3 regions of the Propionispora hippei DSM 15287 genome follow, and region 3 is predicted to be linked to each of the others. Evidence: riboswitches for the same ligand, from Rfam matches in the RefSeq annotation. Region 3 holds a riboswitch; each other region holds the start of a gene.
The links. Region 3 has a riboswitch for cyclic di-AMP ahead of F3H20_RS15880 (C40 family peptidase). Riboswitches for the same ligand answer to the same signal wherever they lie in the genome.
Positions count from the first base shown of each region.

Region 1: another riboswitch for cyclic di-AMP. It lies ahead of F3H20_RS04475 (3D domain-containing protein); the one in region 3 lies ahead of F3H20_RS15880 (C40 family peptidase).
Region 2: another riboswitch for cyclic di-AMP. It lies ahead of F3H20_RS20340 (3D domain-containing protein); the one in region 3 lies ahead of F3H20_RS15880 (C40 family peptidase).

Region 1 covers NZ_FQZD01000006.1:228,582-234,069, forward strand. Annotated here, with positions in the region: gene F3H20_RS04450 (leucyl aminopeptidase) at 1-1,028, shown strand, start outside; gene F3H20_RS04455 (PHP domain-containing protein) at 1,028-1,855, shown strand; gene F3H20_RS04460 (translation initiation factor 2) at 2,036-2,308, shown strand; gene F3H20_RS04465 (Asp23/Gls24 family envelope stress response protein) at 2,377-3,204, shown strand; gene F3H20_RS04470 (DUF3870 domain-containing protein) at 3,216-3,575, shown strand; cyclic di-AMP (ydaO/yuaA leader) riboswitch at 3,647-3,789, shown strand; gene F3H20_RS04475 (3D domain-containing protein) at 3,838-4,434, shown strand; gene F3H20_RS04480 (alpha/beta hydrolase) at 4,500-5,219, shown strand.
Region 2 covers NZ_FQZD01000004.1:280,119-285,606, reverse strand. Annotated here, with positions in the region: gene guaB (IMP dehydrogenase) at 1-1,042, opposite strand, end outside; gene F3H20_RS20340 (3D domain-containing protein) at 1,209-1,622, opposite strand; cyclic di-AMP (ydaO/yuaA leader) riboswitch at 1,630-1,759, opposite strand; gene F3H20_RS01450 (hypothetical protein) at 1,898-2,365, opposite strand; gene F3H20_RS01445 (2-hydroxymuconate tautomerase) at 2,434-2,712, opposite strand; gene F3H20_RS01440 (hypothetical protein) at 2,954-3,556, shown strand; gene F3H20_RS01435 (HipA family kinase) at 3,644-4,429, shown strand; gene recG (ATP-dependent DNA helicase RecG) at 4,592-5,488, opposite strand, start outside.
Region 3 covers NZ_FQZD01000036.1:28,577-34,064, forward strand. Annotated here, with positions in the region: gene F3H20_RS15865 (transglycosylase domain-containing protein) at 1-1,592, opposite strand, end outside; gene aroH (chorismate mutase) at 1,998-2,354, shown strand; gene F3H20_RS15875 (glycosyltransferase family 2 protein) at 2,400-3,335, shown strand; cyclic di-AMP (ydaO/yuaA leader) riboswitch at 3,429-3,558, shown strand; gene F3H20_RS15880 (C40 family peptidase) at 3,560-4,228, shown strand; gene F3H20_RS15885 (Fur family transcriptional regulator) at 4,358-4,789, shown strand; gene F3H20_RS15890 (metal ABC transporter ATP-binding protein) at 4,794-5,488, shown strand, end outside.

The DNA of each region.
Region 1 (5,488 bases), on a different contig from region 3:
TGCTGGCCGGGGGCCAGACGGATATTGCCAAGCTTAGCCTTGCCATGGAAAAGGCACAAATCATTGCGGAAAGCATAAGCCTGGCCCGGGATTTGGTCAATCATCCCGGTCAGGTCATGACTCCCAGCAAAATGGCCTGGCATGCGTCTCAGATCGCGAAGGAAGGCCGGATGGAGCTTACTGTACTGGATAAAGGCGCCATGGAGAAACAGGGCATGCATGCTTTACTGGCGGTGGCTCAGGGCAGTGTACAGCCGCCGGCGTTTATCATACTAAAATATACGGGCAATAAAAAAAGCAGCAGCTATGTTTCTTTTGTCGGAAAGGGAATCACCTTCGACAGTGGTGGTATTTCGTTGAAACCGAGCGAAAATATGGGGGACATGAAGGGCGATATGGCCGGCGGCGCCGCCGTATTGGCTGCCATGTACGCTATTGGCCGGCTGGGTCTGCCGGTTAATATTCTTGCTTTGGTGCCCTGTACGGAAAATATGCCGTCCGGCTCGGCCGTAAAGCCCGGAGATGTGATTTCCTCTCTTGGCGGCAAAACCATTGAGGTCGTCAATACCGACGCCGAAGGCCGGTTGATTCTGGCCGATGCCGTTGCCTATGCGGTAAAACAGAAGACTGAGAAAATCATTGATCTGGCTACGCTGACCGGCGCCTGTGTCGTAGCGTTGGGCAATGTTGCCTCCGGGCTTATTACCAATCAGCCTGAATGGTGCAATCAGGTCAAAGCAGCCGCGGCTGCTGCCGGAGAAAAAGTGTGGGAAATGCCCCATTTTGAGGAATATGAGGAACAAATCAAGAGCGATATTGCCGACTTGAAAAATTCCGGCGGCAGAATGGCCGGTATGATCACGGCAGGACTGTTTATCGGTCATTTTGTGGAAGCTATTCCCTGGGTTCATATGGATATTGCCGGTACTTCGGATACGACAAAGGCTAAGGGAGACCAGACTAAAGGCGGTACGGGTGTGGGAGTGCGTACGCTGGTAGAGTTGGCTTATAGCCTGGCTGAGGCTTGATGAAGGCTGACTTACATATTCATACTACCGCTTCCGATGGCCGCTATACTCCCATTGAAATTTTACGGCAGGCACGGGAAGCCGGCTTACGCTATATTGCCATTACCGATCATGACACGGTAGACGGACTTTTATTGCTGGAACAGCAGGAAAGCTTAGCACCGGACGACGCATTGACGCTGATTTCTGGCATTGAATTCAGCACCGATCTGCCCGGCCATGAAGTTCATATCTTAGGCTATCATATTGATATTCACCAACCTGAGTTAAGAGAGCAACTGACGCTGTTGACTCAAAGCCGCCGGACGCGTACCCGGCGTATTATTGAAAAGCTGGTAGCCCTTGGGTTTGATATTACCTATCAGGAGGTGCTGGACATTGCCGGAACGGCGACCTCCATCGGCCGGGCCCAGATATCAAGGACACTGGTGGCCAAGGGCTACTTCCCTAGCGTCGGTGACGTGTTTGAGAAACTTTTAGCCACGGGAGGACCGGCCTACGTCCCCCATGACAAGCTTTCTCCGGCCCGTGTGATTGCTTTGATCAAAAAGGCCGGTGGTGTGGCTGTATTGGCTCATCCGGGGCTGGTTGGCGATGACCAGGTTGTCCTGGCAGTCATCCAGGCTGGTATTGATGGGCTAGAAGTGTACCATCCCAGACATGACGACGAACAGACAGAACAATACCTCGCCTTGGCCCGGCGCCACCGGTTGCTTATTACCGGCGGGTCGGACTTTCACGGGATTCCCGGTCGTTTTCCTGAGACGCTGGGTATTGTTGCTGTACCGGCGTCGTTGGCTGAAAATCTTTGCTCCCCGAGGGGGTAGTAGCCCACCTACGCTGAAATTGCAATAACTTCACGGATTTTTTCTGCAAGACTGTTGCTGTCGTCGACTTACCTATTACCGTTAGGTGCGCCTTCGCCGTCTTCTCTTTGCGGAAAAATCCCTGTAATTTAATTTGCACTTTCAGGATTGGTGGACCACTAAGATTTCAGGAGGATGCTAATGGATACAGAAGTCAGCCTCATTACAGACTTGAAGGCTCGCATCAGCGAGTTGGAGGATAAGGTCGAGGCACTCCGGCTAAGCCGGCGGGTGCTAATGAACTTGCTTGACTTGCTGGAACGAGAAAAAAGTGAACAATTGTCAAAGCTGGCACTGCAAAATGAGAAACTGCTACGGAATAACACCCGGTATGCGCGTAAACTTATGCATTACACTACGCGCATAACCGAGTTAGAACGGCAAGTGCAGAACAATTTCCATAGGCCCACTTGACAACACCTTGGAAGGTGTTTATTTTTTATGTATAGAGAATTTTTAAGAGCAGGCTTGGAGGGCAGTCAGTGGATGTAATTGCGTTAGTGGGACCGAGTGGAACCGGTAAGAGTCATCGTGCGCTCATCGTGGCACATGAGCATGCCGCGGATGCCATCATTGATGATGGTATTTTGATAAAAGACAGTAAAATTATCGCCGGCTATTCGGCAAAGAAAGAGCCGAGCAAGATTAAAGCCGTACGGCGGGCCATCTTTATGGAGGCCGAGCACGCCGAAAAGGTGCGGGCTGCCATTGCCGAAGTACGGCCGTCCCGTATTTTGGTCCTGGGTACTTCGGAAAACATGGTGCAGAAAATCGTCGATGCCTTGCAATTGCCGGCGATCAGCAAGACTATTTTAATTGAGGACATTGCTACGAAAGCCGAGATCGCCAAAGCGAGGGAAAGCCGCCTGAAAGAGGGGAAACATATCATACCGGTACCGACCATTGAATTGAAACCTCATTTTTCCGGCTACATGATTGACCCTTTGGAAATATTCTTTAAGAAGCCCCAGGCCAAACGGCGAAATAAGCTGGGAGAAAAGTCGATTATCCGTCCTACTTTTAGCTATTATGGTAAGCTCTTGATTTCCGATGCGGCCATCGCTTCGATTGTCGATTTTGTAGCAACCAATAATACCTCAATTAGTAAAACCGGGCAAATTCATATAAAAAATTCCCATGACCGGGAGACAGGCATATCCATCTCGCTGGATGTTACCGTCCGGTACGGGAGTGTGCTCCGGGAAGTGGTCTATGATGCCCAGTACCGGATAAAGAGTATGGTTGAGTTTATGACCGGTCTATTGGTCAAGGATGTCAATATAGCGATCAAACGGTTAAGCATAGAATAAGACATTTGGTGGTGTTTATCCTGAGTAAAATATTGTGTGATGATCTGGTTTTATTTTCCGGTTATGCCAAATTGCCAATTGGCATAACCGCCAATGAGATATATAAGGTTGTGGGAATTGTCGTCCTGGTGAAGGTTGCGACAGGTGAAATTGTGGAGGCCGACTGTACATTGGCTACTAAACTGGCCAGAAGGCATATTGCGGACTCGTTGGTCGGCTACAGCCTGAAGGACGGAGTGGATGAACTGGTACATTTGATTGACCGGATTTATCAGGGCGGCGCTAAAAAGTCGTTAATTACGACGCTCCGGATTATTTTTGACAAATACCGCAGCTATACCGAAGAACACCATGTACAGCCTGCCGAATAAGCCCTAACTGTTTTATACGGCGATCTAGACCAAAGCACGGACATTGACAGGCGGGAAAGCTTGGATTATTATAATATATAATGCCGAATCCTTATAGGTACGGGGGGACCACTAGATATACAGGGGTGAATCCGGTTATCCGGAGGGGTTCTCTATTCCTTCTCTTTTACCCTAACCCGACAGCTAACCTCGGAGGCAGAAGCCGCAAGGGATATTGCCCTGGTATTTTTCATGGCAGTTAGCTTGGGGCGAGTAAAGAGAGGTGGTACGATTGAGGAGATTTTTCCTTACAGCAGTGTTCGTCTGTATACTGCTTGCCGTACATGCCGTTGTGTTTGCCGCGCCGGGAGACACGGCGCTCAAAGTGGGCATGCGCGGTGATGACGTACAGGTATTGCAGAAACTGTTGACTGATGCCGGGTTTTATCAGGGGCCTATTGACGGAGTGTTTGGCAACGGCACGCTCCGGGCGGTTACGGAGTTCCAGATCAGCAACGGCTTGGCTGTGGACGGAGTTGCCGGCAGCGAAACCTTTGCTTATCTGAATCGTGGCGGCACCGGTTCGGATACCAGCCGCTACAGCCGTTCAATCAGCATGCGGGCCTCCGGCTATAGTGCGTTTGATCCCGGTAATTCCAGTTATACAGCTCGTGGTACTCAATTGCGCAAGGGCCTAGTTGCAGTGGATCCCAATGTGATTCCCTTAGGAACCCGTTTATACATACCAGGATATGGATATGCTATCGCCGATGACACAGGTGGAGCAATTCGTGGTAACGTAATCGATTTAGCGTTTGACAGTCATGCCGATGCCCTGCGGTTTGGCAGGCAGCAGGTAACTGTATACATTATTGATTGACAGGCTGGTGCCTGTTTCTTTTTTTTATTAATTTTATTAAACAAGCCGGAAAGAAGGGGACATGTATGAAGTCCATTGCGCTTATTCAGGCCAATGCGCAATTACCTGTTGTAGTACACGAAGGTACTGCCGATCAGGTACTAATTATTTGTCATGGTTTCCTCGGTTCCAAAGAGGGCGGCGGCCGGGCGGTTGCCTTGGCGGAGGAAGTTGTGAAACTGGGTTTGTCGGTGGTACGTTTCGATTTTACTCCTCTTGGCCCATTGACGCAGCAAATTGATGAACTGGCGGCAGTGGCGGCGTTTGTTCGGCACGAGATCGGCAGCAGGCTGGTGCTCCTGGGACGCAGTATGGGCGGCAGTGCGGCGTTATCCTATGCCGCAACACAGCCGGAAGGAATCAGCGGGCTGTGCCTGTGGGCGACACCATCAAATCTGGAAGAAACTTTCCGGCTGGCTTTACAGGAGAACTACCAACGGCTTTTGGCGGGGAAGACGGTACAGGTTACCGATTCCTATGGCCGGAACTCACTGACGGCTGACTTTGTCCGGGATTTTGCCGGCTATGATTTGCTGCAGGCTGCCCGTTTGCTTAAAGACATTCCTGTTCTTGTTCTTCATGGGACGCAGGATGAGACAGTTCCTTTTGTTCAGGCGGAAACCTTATACCAACAGCTCGGCGGCAGAAAGGAGTTGATTGCCGTACCGGGCGGTGACCATCAGTTGCACGCTTTTTACCGGGAAACGACAGCGGCCATATTGAAATGGATAAAATCGCTGCAATGAAGCATACTAGAAAAGCGCCCTAAACGGTAGTTGCAGGGCGCTTTTTTTAGCTATTGACTGGCTTAAGCTTTTAGCAAGCCTGGAGAAATGCTGATTTAATGAGCTTGCCAGTGGGGCGGGAGCTGTTTTCGGCTGGTAATCAAGCTTAACTTAGAGAATAGTTAAGTTCTTCAAGATCTACGATGCCGCCAGACGGCAAAAGTTTCGCCGGAATACCGCGTGAATAAATCAGCGTTCCCTCAAGGCAGTCGGCAGTAATGGCCGTCCGT
Region 2 (5,488 bases), on a different contig from region 3:
TGATGTCACCGGAATATTTAATACCGCCATCGGCAATAACCGGGATATTATATTCACGGGCCGCCTGCGCACAGGAATATACAGCCGTAATTTGCGGAACACCGATACCGGCAATAATACGGGTTGTACAAATGGAGCCAGGACCAATTCCTACTTTCACAGCATCCACACCGGCTTCGATTAAATCGCGGGTGGCTTCTGCCGTAGCCACATTGCCGGCAATAAGATCGACTTGCGGATAGGCAGCTTTGATGGTCCGTACAGCGTCCAAAACACCCTTAGAATGGCCATGGGCGGTATCCACTACCAGGACATCAACCTTAGCCGCGACAATGGCATCAATACGATCCATCATATCGGCACCAACACCTACGGCCGCAGCCACCAGCAACCGGCCTTTGGCGTCCTTCGCCGAATTGGGATATTTTTGAGCCTTCTCAATATCCTTAATTGTAATAAGCCCTTTTAAATTGCCTGCTTCATCAAGCAAGGGTAATTTTTCAATCCGGTGCTGACGTAATAACTCCTTGGCATCTTCCAGAGAAGTGCCAACAGGTGCCGTAATTAAACGTTCCCGTGTCATACAGTCACGGATTTTAGCGGTCAAATTAGTTTCAAACCGTAAATCACGATTGGTTATAATGCCTACTAATTTGTTATTTACCGTAACAGGCACACCGGAAATATGGTATTTTTCCATTAGATCATGCGCGTCTTGCAGTATGTTATCCGGCGATAAAAAGATGGGATCAACGATAATTCCGTGCTCGGAGCGTTTTACTTTATCAATCTCGTTGGCTTGCCGTTCAATGGACATATTCTTATGAATTACGCCCAAGCCGCCCTCTCTGGCCATAGCGATAGCCATTGGTGCTTCTGTTACCGTATCCATTCCGGCACTTACAATAGGAATGTTGAGTTTGATATTCCTGGTCAGATAGGTATTCACTTCTACATCCCGCGGTAAAATATCGGATCTTCCCGGGATTAATAACACATCATCAAAGGTTAACCCTTTTGTGGCAAATTTGTCCTCAAACATTAAATTATCTCCTTCCCGAAAACAATACAGGTGTATTTCATAATATAATACCACATTTAAACTTACCGAATCTACCATTTTTTATGTAGGAGTTAAAAATTTTTACCTATTTTCGACAAAAAAATCATGGATTGAAAGACAAACCCTCCAATCCATGATCTAGTCATTATTTTTCTAATACATATACTTTAACGTGTTGGATACCGAAATCATAGGCCTTTGCCACCGACTCAACGGCAATATCCACCCGGTTTCCCTTAATAGCGCCGCCGGTGTCTTCCGCCACCGCATACTTTCCCTGTCCGTCAGGGAACTCAATATACACTTTAGAACCAAGCGGAATAACCGAAGGGTCTACAGCAATAACACCCGGACGAATCTGAGTGCCTAAATGAGTCAAATTACCCCATTTGCCATTATCATGCGGTCCTGGTGCATACGCGGTTGCCTTAATATCCAGTTTCTTAGTATAAGAATCCGGCTTGGCTGCCGCCTTGGCAAAAGTAACAGGTGCAACAAAAGTCATCTGCAAAACAGTTAGTATGGTACCCCATAAAAGTATTTTTTTAAAATTCAACATGGTGGTACACTCCTTTCTATATGCCTGCGAGGTTAGCTGTCGGGTTCGGACAAAGGATAATCCCTACCGCTTTAGGCGGATTCACCCCAAAAATGGTTCCCCCGTTTTCTTTAAAAGAAATTCGGCATGCACATATAATAACGTAGCTGCTCAATAAAGGCAACCCGATCCCAATATGTTATACTATATTTACGCAAACTTATTATTAGCATACTCCGTTATGGTATGATATGCTCCTATTTGCTCGTAAAGTCACTGAAACGAGACTTCAAATACTACTCTTTGCCGATCATAAATGGGGCAAAACCAAGCTGGCCCCAAAGATGATTATGTACGGTCCGTACAGCGCCCCCTACTTTTCGTTTTTCCATTAGTTTTATTTGCTCCAAGGAAAGATACCACGCTTTTTCTTTTGGATAGGCGCTATTGATGCCTGCCTGATGATAATATTGAGCCGTCCGCTCCAGCAAGGAATAAATTGTCCATAAAGGAATGGCTCGCTGTAAAACGGCCCCTTCCATTCCTGCAATATAGGCATGAACTTGTTTCCAAGCTTCGTCTGAACCAGTCAACCGCCCTGTTTCCAGGTTGACTGGCTCATCACTTTGCAGCACTTGTATAAACTCTTCCTGCAATACAAGCAACAGATCCCACAGACAGGTTAATTCCGGTGTACGTTTTTTCAGTTGTTCCAATTCTTCGGTTATCGCTCGCTCTAAATCCCCGGCAAAGGTCTTTTTCATAAATATAATATGCCTCCTTGCTAAAACAGCCCATTCGCGCTAAGCGATGGGCTGTTTTTTACTTATTACTACTTATCCAGCATGAGTACGCCGGCTTTGCTGATATGCTGCTTAGCAGCCTCTCTGATTACAATGGTCACTGCATCAGGCTGACATTTGGCAGTTTCAACAATTACCTCGGTAATTTTTTTGGCAAGTTCTCTTTTCTGTTCGGTAGAACGGCCTTCCAACATATCAATTTGAACGATCGGCATAATAGCTCTCCTCCTTATCTTTGGGAATCGCTGATTCAATAATCCCGTCGGGCTGGCTAAAGATTTTTCCGTCTGGCAAGGAAGCAAATCCATAGGAATAGCAGTGCTCTCGCGAAGCTTTGCTGACGACGCCAGGCGGAAAAAGACCCGATAGAACGCACAATACGAATAAATCAGTGACTCCCTAAATATATTCGTCATTCACCCTAACAACCCTGCCGGTTAGGTTATGCTTTAACCAGGGAAATATGCCAAAAAAGGAACACTATCCTTCCATTTTTCATAAAGTATAGTAAGTCAGTTTATAATTCTTAACACAGGGAGGAAAACGTTTATGGGATTTTTACATGAAATCCGTAATCTAGAGTTCATTAAAGATCTGGAGCGTGAAATCAATACAGATGTATTGCTATTTGGAGTTGACGGGTTTACCTATTATGGAAATTTGCAGGCAATTGAGGATTGCCGGATAGCTTTTCTAACCCCTGCAATAACGGCAGAATCCAATGAAGTTGAAATTCTTACGCCGGGTGGCGAAATCAGAGAAGTGACCTTCTTGCGAGTTGACCTATGGTCAATTATCGCCAAAGGCTCCGGCATTGTAAATGATCCCTTTAATAACACCGGTTCCGGAAATGCCTTGAACGTTAACGGCGTAATCGGCTTAGGGCAGCGTGATGGAGAAGAGCAACGCCAGGACGGACATGATCTGGTATGTCAGTTAAGGCGCATGGTCGGCGATACGGTAGTGCTTACAACTTTGGGCGGTTTCTTATTTGAAGGAACGCTCGGCGCAGCAGACAATTGTCTGGCACTCTTAACAGTCAACAGTATTTTTGTTCCTGGTACTGATCAATGCATCAGCAACAGGGACGTAAGATCTGTCCTAGTAAATCTTGAATCGCTGACATCTATATCAACCGTTTGCTGTTGCTAACAAAGTTAAAAGTCCGTACTCCAGCGACTCGGTTAATCATATAGCCGGGTCGTTTTTATTTCCCTATTCTTCCCAGGAGGTTAACGTATGTTGTTTGCCAAGGAATATCTGGGACGCGTTGGTGTCGGAGCGACATCCCCCCATTTTTTTTGTGCCAACGACCGCAATATATATATTGTCAAGCTCCAAAACAACCGTTATGGAACAAAAGTATTAATCAGTGAACTACTGGCAAGTCAGTTAGGTAATTTACTCAATCTCTGTTTTCCTGCCAGCCAGTGTTTTACCATTGATGAGTCTTTCCTGGAATCCTATCCGCAGCTCCGAGCTGAAGGTGTTACTGCAGGCATCCATTTTGCCTCACAATATATATCCCATGCGACCTATATTGATAAATATACCTTTTCACAGATTACCAATCTTCATGAATTGGCAGGAGTGATATTTTTTGATCATCTCTTTCACAACGCTGACCGTACTAATAACAGAAAAAATTTACTGGTTGTTTCACAAGCTGCTAACTGTAAAGCCTATGCTATCGATAATTCCCATCTATTCCGCTCAGGAAAATGGACGAATGAATCGGTAACCTTTTTGGCAAATAAAATTTATATTTATTACCGTCGCGCTTTTCGGATGTTATTGAAAAACTATCTTACGCCACAAGATTTTAAACCTTATGTTGAGGCCTTTAAAAAAATCAGCAAGCCCCAAATCAGAAAGGTTATCCAAAAAATTCCCTCTGAATGGTGGACTAATCCAGAAGAAGCGCAGACACTGGAAACCTTCATTGAAGAGCGCCAAAGAATAGCCGATAGATTATATTATGCACTTTGCCAGTATACTGCAGCGACTCCCCATAGAATCATCTAACAACCACTGCTGAAAGCATGTCCTAATGATTTATACCAAAAGGCTGTATATATTTTCTATGTCCGGTAACAATAGTAATGTAAATTTTCTCCTCTCCCATAATCGGCGGCGTAGGCCGCCCTTTTTTATCCCCATTGCAGACTGGCAGTATGTCATAAATTTTTAACATTGGAAAATCTGATCAAAGTGATGACAAAAACGTTCCGCTATATAAGGACGCACTTTCTCAAATTCACCGGGCTGCGTAACCGTTTCATAGGCAGCCTTTCTAGCTTTAAGCAACAATTCAAGATCATTGACAATATCTGCTATCTTAAGGTCCGGCAATCCATGCTGCTGTTCGCCAAAAAAGTGGCCGGGACCGCGCAGCAAAAGATCCTGTTCCGCTAAAGCAAATCCGTCAGTGGTACTCGTCATGACCTGCAGACGTTCCTGTGATTCCGGATTGGGGTTATCTGACAATAAAATGCAATAGGACTGATGCTCGCCCCGGCCAATCCGTCCCCGCAGTTGGTGCAGTTGTGCCAGGCCGAACCGCTCCGCCCCCTCAATGACCATAATAGTGGCGTTAGGAACATTGACCCCGACTTCAATGACCGTTGTGGCAATAAGCACCTTAACACCGCCCTCATAAAACCGGCGCATCATTTCATCCTTTTCCAGGTTCTTCATTTTGCCATGTACTAAACCGCAGTCTAGATTCCGAAAATAGGTTTCCTGCAGCTCTTCATAAAGCTGTGTCGCTGATTGAGCCTGGATTTTTTCCGATTCATCTACCAAAGGGCATACAATATAGGCTTGACGGCCCTTAGCTATTTCATCCGTTATAAATTTATAAACCAAATGCCTGCGGTCCGAACCGCGAACAAAGGTTTTTATCGGTTTTCGCCCTGGCGGCAACTGACGTATGGAGGAAACATCCAAATCGCCATACACCGTTAGGGCCATCGTGCGCGGAATCGGTGTTGCCGTCATAACCAGCACATCCGGCATCATGCCTTTAGCCTGTAATTTTGCCCGCTGCCGGACTCCGAAACGATGCTGTTCATCGGTAATTAC
Region 3 (5,488 bases):
TCATTAATGACCGCTTTTTCCTGGGGCGTGTATTCTTCCAGCACCTTGCCGGTGCGGTCAACTACCTTGATGATGGCAACCGGTGCGGCCCGTACGCCCTGATTGGCCAATACGCCGTAGGCACTGGCAATTTCCAGCGGGGTTACGCCACGGGTCAGGCCCCCAAGCGATGCAGCCAGGTTGCGGTCATTGGTGCCGCCGTTTAATACCAGCGTGGAGATTCCCATCTGCTGTGCATAATATAAAGCCTTGTCAATGCCAACTTGATTGGCCAGCTTGACAGTAGGTACGTTCAGAGATTGCTCGAGGGCAGTACGCAATGATACTTTCCCCCGGAAATCCCCGTCATAGTTACTGGGTGACCAGTTGTTAAAGGTGATGGGACTGTCTTCAATAATCGTGGAAGCGGTCATGCCGCTTTCAATAGCTGCCAAATAAACAAAGGGTTTGAAGGCCGAGCCGGGCTGTCTTTCGGCCATAATGGCCCGGTTAAACTGATCGTTGCCTCTGCCGCCGACCATAGCCTTAATATAGCCGGTGTGAGGATCCAGGGCGACCAGGGCTCCCTGGGGCTGTTGAATGCCGTTGCTGTCGGTGCGGACGGTAGGAAGCTGTTTCATAGCCGCTTCTGCTGCAGTCTGCATGTCAAGATCCAGGGTAGTGTATATTTTTAAGCCGTCTTTATACACCGCATTGGCACCATACTTATCAATGAGTTGCTGCAAAACATAATCAACGAAATACGGCGCCGTATCGGACAGATTGTTTTGTACGGCATGAGAGTTAAGCACAAGTTTTTCTTTTTGCGCTTTGGCGGCCGTGGCGTTGTCAATATAGCCGTATTTGACCATTTGCTCCAGCACGGTGGCCTGCCGTTCGGTGGCGGCTTTCAGGTTGTTAAGCGGTGAGTAATAGTTGGGGCTCTTGGGAATACCTGCCAGCATGGCACATTCGGCCAAAGTCAGATCTTCCACGTTTTTCCCGAAATATACCTGGGCGGCCGATTGTACGCCGTAAGCACCCTGGCCAAAATAAATATGATTCAGGTACATTTCCAGAATTTCAGTTTTGGTATATTGCTGTTCAATTTGCAGGGCCAAAAAGGCCTCCTGGATTTTTCGTTTAATTGTCTGCTCCTGAGTCAGCAGGGCATTTTTCGCCAACTGCTGGGTAATGGTGCTGCCGCCTTCGGAGACGCCGCGATTGGTAATATTAGCCCAGACGGCGCGTAAAATTCCTTTGGGATCGACGCCGATATGCTGGTAAAAGCGGGCGTCTTCAGTGGCAATGAAAGCGTTTTGCAGATCTTTGGGTATTTTATTGATGGAAACAGGAAGCCGGTTTTCGGCCGAATGGATGGTGGCAATCGGTTTGCCGTGAATATCAAATACTTGGGAAGAAGCCGCCGGACGGATATCGCCTTTTAGTCCCGGCATAGTCTGAATGCTGGCCGTTAAAAAGCCGATGCCGGCACCGGCAATGATAACGATAAACACAATGATGGCAATGACAGTCAGTTTTGAAAAGAACTTTGGTGAAGAACGCTGGTTTTTTTTATTTTTATTCTTATTGTTAGCTTCGTCGTCATACATGCTGAGCGTGACAACCTCCTTCAAATACAATCACCGCGTAGTTTTATACCCCAATTATTATAACATAAATCATTAGAAAACATATAAGATTTAATTTGCTGTTCCGTTAGGTATGCTTAGCGGCTAGCCGGGCAAGATAGTAGGTGATGTTTAAGGAGCGGCTGACTTATTCGTACGCCATGTCCCGGCGGAGCTTGTTTCGCCTGGTATCGTCAGTAAGCTTTAAAATAGCCCAACTATTTTCGATTTGCTTTTTACTTTCTTGTCAGACGCAAAAATCTCGCCAGGCTTATTTAATCAGCGTTTCCATAAGAAAAACAAGAGGATTTGCCGGACGAATGCCGAAATAAGGTATATTCCTAATTTAAATAAATGTAATGTTGTGGAAGGGGTTGTACATCTTTGTTGCGTGGCGTCAGAGGAGCTACTACAGTGGAGAGAAACGAACGGGAGGAGATTTTTGCGAATGTCGCGGAACTGCTCGCGCTTATTGTGGAGGAAAATAAAATTGATATAGAGGATATCGGGGCGGTGATCTTCAGCTCTACCCCGGATATTAACGCCGCTTTTCCGGCGGCCGGTGCCAGGATAATGGGCTGGTCCGAAGTTCCTCTGTTTGGGACGCTGGAGATTGATAACCCGGAAGGGGTGGCGCGCTGTATCCGGGTGCTGATTTTGTGGAATACCGAAGTGCCGCAAAAAGAGATCAAGCACCTGTATTTAAAAGGTGCTTCAGTGCTCAGACAGGATTTAAAGAATTAGATATAAAGAAGTTATTTTGCGAATGGAATGCAGGGTGATATGGTTATGGCTTTATTATCGGTGGTGGTGCCGGTTTTTAATGAAGAAGAAAATATAGAAATTTTTTATGATACGGTATGTGAAGTATTAACGCCACTGAGCTATGATTTCGAACTGATCTTTGTGGATGACGGTTCAACCGACAGGACGCCGCTATTGCTGGATGTATTAACTCAGCGGGATGGCCGGGTCCGGGCTCTGTTGCTGGCGCGCAACTTTGGACATCAGGTAGCGCTAACCTGCGGGCTTGATCATGCCGTGGGTGACGCCGTCATTACTATGGACGGCGATATGCAGCATCCGCCGGAGCTGTTGCCGCTGCTGATCGGCAAGTGGGAGGAGGGTTTTCAGGTTGTCCAGACCATCCGGAAAACGACGGAGGGGGTTCCCTGGTTTAAGAACTTTACTTCAGGAATGTTTTACAAGCTGATGAACGCTATGTCCAAGGTGCATGTCCAGGAAGGCGGTTCGGATTTTCGTCTAATGGATAAACAAGTAGTGGCAAGTTTCCGGCGCTTCCGGGAGAGGGCCCGGTTTATCCGGGGGATGGTCGGTGCTATTGGCTACAGGCAGGTGCAGATTGAGTTTGTCGCGCCAAAACGGTTTGCCGGCATATCCAAATTCTCGGTGCGGCGGATGATGCATTTTGCGTTGGACGGCATTACGGCCTATTCCAAACTGCCATTGCGGATGGCCTTTTATATTGGCATAGTATTTTCTTTTATTAGTTTTTGCATTGCGGTCCATGTCATCTATATTAAGATTTTTACCAATGAGGCGGTTCCAGGCTGGAGTACGGCCACAGCCAGCGTGTCTCTGCTGGGGGGGATACAACTGCTGGGACTGGGCATCATCGGTGAATACGTAGGACGGATTTTCGAAGAAGTAAAGCAGCGTCCTTTGTATTGGCTCCAGGCTGAACTGCCGGAAAAGAAAAAGTAAGCAGCCTGTTCTTTGAAAAAAATATATTTTTGTAGGAATATTACGCATTTTTTGGCAGGATTTTATGTAAAAATATTGAATATTTGATCTTTGTGAGCGATAAAGCCGAATCCAGCTCAGGTACGGGGGAACCGTTTGTAGGGGGTGAAACTCATGTTTTTGAGTAGGGAGAACCTCAACCCTAACCCGTCAGCTAACCTCGGAGGCTGTGAGAGGAGCCGTACATGGGTAAAGTGTCTCGTTTCTTTGTATTTTTTGTTTTGGCGTTTTGCATGTTTTCTGTTACCTGTGCTGCCGCGGCGTTTGAAAAAGGTGATACCGGACCGGAGGTTGCCGCCATTCAGTCAAAGCTGAACGACTTTGGCTATAATGCCGGCGAAGCGGATGGGAGTTTTGGTTCCCGAACGGTGGGGGCCGTGATGGCTTTCCAACGTGACCACGGATTGGAAGCGGATGGCGTCGTCGGGTATCAAACCTACCGTCTTCTGATGGGCCGTGAGATTCCGGTAAGCCGCGATGGGTCAAGTGTTATGGCACGGCGAATTATCCAAAATGCCCTGAGCTATGCAGGGGTTCCGTATCAGTTTGGAGGAACCAGCCCTGGCGGGTTCGATTGTTCCGGTTATGTCCAGTTTGTCTTTGCTCAAAGCGGTGTATATTTACCGCGAACAGCCGATGATGACTTCGGCATGGGACAGGCTGTTTCTTATGGCCGGTTGCAGCCAGGCGATCTGGTGTTTTTTTCTACATACGCTCCGGGACCTTCTCACGTGGGTATTTACTTGGGGAATGGCACTTTTATCAGTGCAACGTCCAGCCGTGGCGTAGTCACTGACCAACTAGGCAGCGGTTATTGGGGAGCTCGCTATATTGGAGCTCGCCGCATAGTTTAATTATCGTTTGGGGGAGGCTGCGGCTTCCCCATTATTTTTTCAGCCATACGCTGATTTGTCGGAAGCGCCTGGCGATAGCCGGAGCTTTTTTTATATATTTATTTTTATGAAGAAAGAATGAGGCAATAAATGGAAAATATAGTAATAAGACTTAAAGAGCAGGGTTGCCGGCTGACTCCACAGCGCCGGGCTGTTATCAAGCAGGTCTATGAGTCGACGGAACCGCTTACGGTAACCAGCATTTGGCACAGTGTTCGCGAAGCTTATCCGAACATCAGCCTGGATACGGTGTACCGCAATGTCAGTGTCCTGGTTGAATTAGGCGTACTCATTCCCATCAAGAGCACAGGCAAAGAGGGTATCCGTTATGAGCTTGCCACCGCCGATCACCACCATCATCATGTAGTGTGCGTAAAATGCGGTCAGGCGGTTTGTATCGATTTTTGCCCGGTCAATCAGCATTTGTTGGAACTCTTGCACGGTTACGGCTATGAACTGGTGCGGCATACAGTGGAACTGTTTGGAATTTGTGCGGATTGCAGACTTACGGTAAAGGAGTAGCGGAATGTGTGAAGTTTGTCTGAATAATATTACCTTTGCTTACGGCAGTGAGCCGGTATTGGAGAATATTTCACTGCAGGTAGCGGCAAAGGATTTTCTGATGATTTTTGGTCCTAACGGGGCAGGTAAAAGTACCGTGTTGAAAATCATCGCCGGAATTTTAATGCCTGACCGGGGTGAGGTGCTGATCAACGGACAGAAAGCCAAAGCGGCCCGTCTAGGCGGTTTGGTTAGTTATGTACCGCAAAACTATGGAAAAAATACAGCCGATTTTCCGATTACGGTCAGTGAGGTTGTCGAACTGGGCTTGATTGCGGGAACCAGGCAAAAAAAACAGCCGAAAAAAGTGGTTAAACATATTGTGGAACATATGCTTGAATTGGTGCAGGCCAGTGATTTGCGTGATCGCCGCATTGGTGAGTTGTCAGGCGGCCAGCAGCAAAGGGTAATGGTGGCCATGGCATTGGCCGGTAACCCCAGTCTGCTTCTATTAGATGAACCTACCAGCGGGATTGATTATGCCGCCAGTCAACGGATTTATGAATTATTGGGGACATTGAACAAGAACCTGGGCATCACCGTGATCATGGTGTCCCATGATATTGAAAAGGCGGCGGCCTGGGCAACCAATGTGGCTTGTATCAACCGGGGATTGTGCTTTTTGGGCAACAGCCAGGAATTTCGTGCGACCCACTCTCA